DNA from 2 places in the Photobacterium makurazakiensis genome. Region 1 is predicted to be linked to the other one. Evidence: predicted binding sites of a transcription regulator. Region 1 holds the regulator's gene; the other holds the start of a gene.
The links. The regulator CRP, encoded in region 1, controls carbon source genes, mostly activating them, when cyclic AMP is high. The targets are predictions, from matches to a motif close to TGTGANNNNNNTCACA.

Region 1 (3,738 bases):
CAAAGATCAAGGGCGACATATTAGTTACTTTGGTCCTCAAGCGAACGATTTCCCTCAGCTAGAAACCTTTTTCCGCCAGTATGGTGATGATGGAAGCGGCCAATTTCGACGCTACCTGCATACCTTTGATGAAGCCGTACCATATAACCAAATGCCCGGTTCATTCACACCATGGCAGGAATTACCAGAAAACACCGACGTATTGTTCTATGAAGGACTTCATGGTGGGGCTGTTGATGGTGAAACCAATGTTGCTCAGCATGTTGATTTACTGATTGGCATGGTACCAATCGTCAACTTAGAGTGGATTCAAAAGATTGTTCGGGATACCCGCGATCGCGGCCATTCACGAGAAGCGGTAATGGAATCGATTGTGCGATCGATGGATGACTATCTCAATTATATTACGCCTCAGTTTTCTCGTACCCATATTAACTTTCAGCGCGTACCTACCGTTGATACCTCAAACCCATTCAGCGCCAAAGCTATTCCAAGCTTGGATGAGAGTTTTGTCGTGATCCGATTTCGCGGGATCAAAAATGTCGACTTCCCTTATTTGCTATCGATGATCCAAGGATCATTTATGTCACGCCACAATACACTGGTGGTTCCGGGTGGAAAAATGAGCTTTGCCATGGAGCTAATCATGCGCCCGTTGATCCAAAAACTGATCGAAACAGGAAAAATCGGTTAAATGATAAAACTCAAGCCCCTTTTTAGGGGCTTGGATCTCTTCACCGCAATTTCGAATTAGGCGCCAATCACTTCATGAGAGTGCGTCATTTCAACACCTTCACCAAGCATCAAACACACCGAGCAATACTTCTCTAGCGAATCAGCAACAATTTTTGCTACTAGCGCTTCATCGAGATCATGACCTGTCACCACGAAATGCAAGTTCGCTGAAGTAAAAATACGGGGGGCTTGCTCACGGCGCTCAGATGAAATTCGCGCTTCACAGCCCGTAATTTTCTGCCCAGCTGATTTCAACCCATCAACCACATCAACCGAGCTACACCCCCCAGCCGCCATCAATACCATCTCCATTGGGCTTGGTGCTTTTTCTCCCCCATTGCCATCCATAACCACACTATGGCCAGAATTTGACTGTCCTAAAAAGGTCATATTCTCGACCCATTTCACTCGTGATTGCATTTGTTTTTCCTTACTACTTATAGGGTAATTAGTGACAATATAGCAACTGTGTGATCATGTGCACACTTATGACTACTAAATGACCATTCTCGATAGATCAATATCAAGAAATACATGCTGAAAAAAGATAAACTTTGAACTAATTATTCACGTGAGCTTGCAGCCCAGCTGTTGACTGAATATCCTAAGCGACGAACACCAAGTATAGGCCCAGCCCTTTTTTGATGGACGTCGTTGTTGGGCAACAAACACAGAGGAAGTTAGTAATATGGTTCCAGGTAAACCTCAAACAGATCCAACTCTAGAGTGGTTTCTTTCGCATTGCCACATTCATAAATACCCGTCAAAGAGTACTTTGATTCATGCGGGTGAAAAAGCTGAAACGCTCTACTACATTGTTAAAGGTTCTGTGGCTGTCCTAATCAAGGATGAAGAAGGCAAGGAAATGATCTTGTCTTACCTAAACCAGGGTGACTTTATCGGTGAATTAGGCTTGTTCGAAGAAGGCCAAGAGCGTACCGCTTGGGTTCGAGCAAAAACCCCTTGTGAAGTCGCAGAGATTTCTTTCAAGAAATTCCGCCAGCTTATTCAAGTTAACCCTGATATTCTGATGCGTTTGTCTGCTCAAATGGCAAACCGTCTTCAGGTTACAAGCCAGAAAGTAGGTGATCTTGCTTTCCTAGATGTGACTGGCCGTATCGCTCAGACACTTCTAAATCTTGCGAAGCAACCAGATGCGATGACGCACCCTGACGGTATGCAAATCAAGATCACTCGCCAAGAAATTGGCCAGATCGTGGGTTGTTCTCGTGAAACTGTTGGTCGTATTTTGAAAATGCTGGAAGAGCAGAACCTAATCTCTGCTCACGGTAAAACTATCGTGGTATACGGTACACGTTAATTTCGCGTGCCATCATTGATAGTAAAAAGCCGCCTCGGGCGGCTTTTTTGATCCGGGAATTCATACCGAAATGGTATTTTTGCCGTATTGCTCACTTTTTCGTCCTTGTATCCTCACCACCAAGTGCTACATTGTGCATATCTGGCGTAAGTGATAATACGTCATTCACATGGATGAAATCGATATGGACCTCGAACGCTTTTCAGCAAATGGCTTACCGGCAAGCAATACGAGCGTTATTGCTCCTCTTCCCCCAACAATAGAGATGACAGGCTTTAGCGGGCATCGTCACTATTGTGAACAACAAACGGCTTCACCATGCCATAAAGGACAACTTACTAAGCATGAATTCGGGATCACACCACTTGATAGCCTGTGCCATTAGCCTTCCCCAAACACGTTTTACTCTTATCGCATACGATAAGCCCACCGTATTTCATTACAGTGGGCTATAGGGTTAATCACCTTTAACGCCTACGGATCAGTCTTTCTTCACGTGGGTGCTTTCGAAGATTTTATCCGCCGAGGCTTCAACAAAGCCACGATATAACTCACCGTCAGGTGCAGCATAGCGCTTAGCAAATTCATAAAACCCTCCCGCGATACTAAACACCCCATCGGTAAAGCCAACATCAACGGTATCAGCAATCGTTGCCGATTGCTCTAGCATCACCTCAGGGCTGCCTTTCACATCGCCCCCCGACTCATTGATCGAAAAGCCATTATGACGAAGTAAATGATTTACCTCTTTGACCTCAGTAAACTGCTCAAGCTGATTAATACTGACTGTAAAATGGTTGGCACCAAAACCGTGCGCGGCTAACCACCCTGCATATTCGCTTTCTGCTACCAGCAACTCATAAGTGGCATAATCGAGGTCCCAACGCCGCCCACCATGCAGGAAGGCAGGATCACGCATCGCCGCTTCTGGTACTTGATCAACAAGCTCTCGTACGGTTTGCTGTAGCAACGAGCTAAACTGCCCTACTAGCAATTCACTGATGAATACTTTCGGGGCATTTGGATTTGGATGCTCAAAGTGCTCAGCATAAAGTTTCTTTGCTTCAAAGTGATACTTACCACAAGGTTTATAACCCAATGCGATAAACGGTGCCGCTAGCCTATCCAGACCCACTTTAGGCAAATTAAACGTCCGTAACGCAATATGGTCATTCAGCAACGGCTCATCTTCTGTGAGTAAATCATGCACCTGTGCAGCAGAGGGGCATAAACGCTGAGTATAGTCTTGCCATAAGCCATCAAATAATTGCACAACCCTTTCCATGAATATCACATCCTCTTAGCTGGTCGATAAAACGGAATACCTGAAAAATGTGCCTATATACAGATCCCTGGCGACAACTGCGCCGGCAATTCAGGTTGATCACCTTCCATTGATGCCATTGGGTACGCACAATAGTCAGCGGCATAATAAGCACTTGGCCGCAAGTTGCCAGAAGCACCCGGTCCACCAAAAGGTGCATCCCCACTAGCTCCCGTCAATTGACGGTTACGGTTCACAATGCCAGCCCGAATATGGTCGATAAAGTACTGCCATTCACCGTCATCAGTTGAGATCAGCCCTGCTGATAAGCCATAACGGGTATTATTTGCCTTCTCAACGGCTTGGGTTAAACCGTCATAACGCACGACCTGCAACAAGGGACCAAAATATTCCTCAT
Region 2 (3,738 bases), on a different contig from region 1:
TTGCTGTGCATCTTCAGCGGTACGTACGCCACCAGCAGGTTTAAAACCAACTGTTTTAGCAACGTCCATCTCTTTGATCACGTTAAGCATGATTTCAGCGAACTCAGGTGTCGCGTTTACAGGCACTTTACCCGTTGAAGTCTTGATGAAGTCTGCACCAGCTTTGATTGATAGCTCAGATGCTTTCTTGATTAGAGCTTCAGTTTTCAGCTCGCCTGTCTCGATGATCACTTTCAACAGGATATCGCCACACGCTGCTTTACACTGCTTAACTAGCTCGAAACCAACTTCTTCGTTGCCAGCCATTAGTGCGCGGTACGGGAAAACCACGTCAACTTCGTCAGCACCGTAAGCAACTGCTGCTTTAGTTTCTGCAACTGCGATTTCAATGTCGTCGTTACCGTGCGGGAAGTTAGTAACGGTTGCAATGCGAACTTCTGGTGTACCTTGCTCACGCAGTTGCTTCTTAGCAACAGGAACAAAACGTGGGTAGATACATACTGCTGCTGTGTTACCTACAGCTGTTTTTGCGTTCTTACATAACTCGATCACTTTTGCGTCAGTGTCGTCATCGTTAAGAGTTGTAAGATCCATTAGTTGAAGTGCACGAAGTGCAGCAGCTTTTAAATCGCTCATGACTATCTCCAGTCCAGTTATTTTCTACCAAGCTTTATAGAACTGTTCCATACGCTTGACGGCAGTCTTGTGCGCCACCGCCAAACGGCCCGCTACGCGAACAGTTATACCCATGCCTGACACATGCCCGACAGGGTATTACGGACTTGATTCCTTGAAGACTCAGGTAAACAATGCGAGATCGTTAACCTGATTGATTTCCATTTCACCGCTTGGAAAGAGCGGATTGCTCTTCCCAGCCGTTATGCTATTTCAGCCTGCCTAGCGATAGGTAACACCATGACGGTATTGACTGAAACAGCGTTAATCAGTTTGTGATGGTGCGGGTCTATAATACCAAGCGAACATACCCACCACCATGAAAGTTACGTTTCTCAGTGTGGACAATGTGTTGACGTAACGAAAAACATCATCGGCCAATTCATGAGCTATAAATCGTTTGAGTCAGCTAAAAAAACGCTCTACGATCCATTGGTAAGCAATACCCCCACCATAAACCCCAACAATCCCCATGACGCCAGACAATACTGGTGGCGCAGGGATAGGTAGCTTCAGCGCTGAAAATAACACGCCAACAATAAACCCAGCGAACAGTGCCAATATGACTTCATTCATAATCATTCTCTCAAACGTTTTTCGCACAAGAGAAAGTGTAGTCTGCCTTACGTCGCCTGTTGCTCTTAATGGTATAAACCACATGCTAACAAACCAGAATGGCAGAAATTGGAGCGCAATCGATTTTATGGCATAAATTAAAACAACAAGCGTTAACGTTTACCCTATCTGTTGATGCCAATAAGGGAGCTAACCGGGGGGAAGGAAGAGTGATTTGCGTTATAAAGAATAAAGTGCAGGAAGTTTAGTTTGAAAGTTACATACAAAAACGCCACAGCAAAGCTGTGGCGTTTTTCATCGACTTACGTCGGCTGATTACATTGCGTTAAGCGTAACGAATAGACCAGCAATTGTTGCAGACATTAGGTTAGAAAGCGTACCTGCGGCAACAGCCTTCATACCAAATTGAGCAATCTCATGACGACGACTCGGTGCTAGGCCACCTAGACCACCCAGTAGGATAGCTACTGATGACAGGTTAGCGAAACCACATAGAGCGAACGAGATGATAGCTTCAGTCTTCGGTGAAAGTACAACTTCAGCACCTTCAGCTAGGTATGGTGCAAAGTTTAGGTAAGCAACGAATTCGTTAACTACCAGTTTCTGACCAATGAATGAACCAGCAATAGTTGCTTCAGACCAAGGCACACCGATTAGGAATGCAAGTGGTGAGAATACGTAACCAAGGATAAATTCTAGTGTTAGTTCAGGCATACCGAACCAACCACCAATGCCACCAAGGATACCGTTCACTAGGGCAATCAAACCGATGAATGCTAGTAGCATTGCACCAACGTTTAGCGCAAGCTGCATACCAGATGAAGCACCTGCAGCCGCAGCATCGATAACGTTCGCTGGTTTGTCGTCAGCATCGTCAGCATCGCCAGCAAACTGTTCAACAGCTTCTTCAGTTTCAGGCTTGATGATCTTAGCAAATAGAAGACCACCCGGTGCTGCCATGAATGATGCGGCAATTAGGTACTCTAGAGGAACACCCATTGATGCGTAACCTGCAAGTACACCACCAGCAACAGACGCTAGACCACCACACATTACTGCAAACAGCTCAGACTGAGTCATTTTTGGTACGAACGGACGAATCACCAATGGTGCTTCCGTTTGACCAACGAAGATGTTAGCTGTTGCAGACATAGATTCCGCGCGAGACGTACCTAGTGCTTTCTGCAGACCACCACCAAGTACATTGATTACAACCTGCATAATGCCTAGGTAGTAAAGTACGCTGATTAATGCAGAGAAGAAAACAATTACAGGTAGTACACGTAAGGCGAAGACGAAACCGCCACCACCAAACACTTCAAACATAGTGTCTGAAGTCAGACCACCAAATAGGAAGTTAATACCATCGTTACCGTAAGCGATAACGTTGGAAACAGCCGTTGACATACCGTACAGCACGTCACGACCAACTGGTACATAAAGAACAAATGCACCTAAACAGAATTGGATAGCAAATGCGCCACCAACAGTACGTAGATTAATAGCTTTACGGTTATCAGATAGTAGTACTGCTAGACCTAGCAACACAACCATCCCAACCAGGCTCATAAACAGGCTCATGGTTTATGGCTTCCCTTTAGTTAAGTTTTTTGGCGTCTCGACAATTCGGCTCATTAAGAGTCCGGCGCATTATACCCATGCTGAGACGGATAAAGTAATGCAGAAATCACAGTTTTTAGAGAGACAGAGTAAAAGTTCAATCTCATTTGTGACATGAATCACAAAAAGGAAAACGCTTAACGCAACCGTTTCGCGCAATCGTTTTTATTGTGACTTAGGTTCACAACGAAATACCAAAAAGTTCAGCTGTGGTTAAGGTGATAACCCGCTCAATTTCCTGCTCACTTTCCACTCTAATAACTGCAAGTTCCTGCATAACATTAGCAAGTCGGTCTGGTCGATTAGGCTCCCCTTGAAGCCCTGATATCGGCATATCCGGCGCATCCGTTTCCAGCAAAAGTGTTGCCAAAGGCAATGCCGCTATTGTATTACGTGTTTTATTGGCTCTGCGATATGTAATCGTTCCACCGACACCAATTTTGATACCTAGATCAATAAGCTGCCTTGCTTGCGGGTAGCTGCCACTAAAAGCGTGGTATACCCCACCGGCAATCGGTGGGTTTTGCCTCAAAACACGCATTAACTCAGGGAAGGCTTTTCGACAATGAAGAATAATGGGTAAGTTATGTTCATTAGCCAGCACCAACTGTTGAGTTAGTAACGAAATCTGTTGATTTCGATTAGCATCCGTAATGGCAAAGTCTAGACCACATTCGCCAACAGCTACGCACCGAGAGGCCTTTTTTTCTCTCAGTTCTGATTCAACAGCAAGCTCTGAGGTCAACCGAGCAATGGCGTTCTCTGTATGCTCTGCGCTAAAAAAAGGGTGCAACCCCAGCGCATAATAAATATTGTCGAACACAGCACTCAACTGGCGGATCGCCTGCCAATTACGCTCACCGACAG

Region 2: a site for CRP is predicted at 2,980-2,995, ahead of L4D09_RS04890 (NupC/NupG family nucleoside CNT transporter). Genes of this name have one in related genera too.

What each region holds. Positions count from the first base shown of each region.
Region 1 is NZ_JAKJSJ010000013.1:191,320-195,057, reverse strand. It holds gene L4D09_RS06470 (phosphoribulokinase) at 1-694, shown strand, start outside; gene L4D09_RS06465 (OsmC family protein) at 751-1,155, opposite strand; gene crp (cAMP-activated global transcriptional regulator CRP) at 1,424-2,056, shown strand; gene L4D09_RS06455 (hypothetical protein) at 2,241-2,441, shown strand; gene L4D09_RS06450 (DUF1338 domain-containing protein) at 2,538-3,341, opposite strand; gene astD (succinylglutamate-semialdehyde dehydrogenase) at 3,395-3,738, opposite strand, start outside.
Region 2 is NZ_JAKJSJ010000012.1:51,767-55,504, forward strand. It holds gene deoC (deoxyribose-phosphate aldolase) at 1-636, opposite strand, end outside; gene L4D09_RS04885 (XapX domain-containing protein) at 1,081-1,251, opposite strand; gene L4D09_RS04890 (NupC/NupG family nucleoside CNT transporter) at 1,567-2,832, opposite strand; gene L4D09_RS04895 (TatD family hydrolase) at 3,053-3,738, opposite strand, start outside.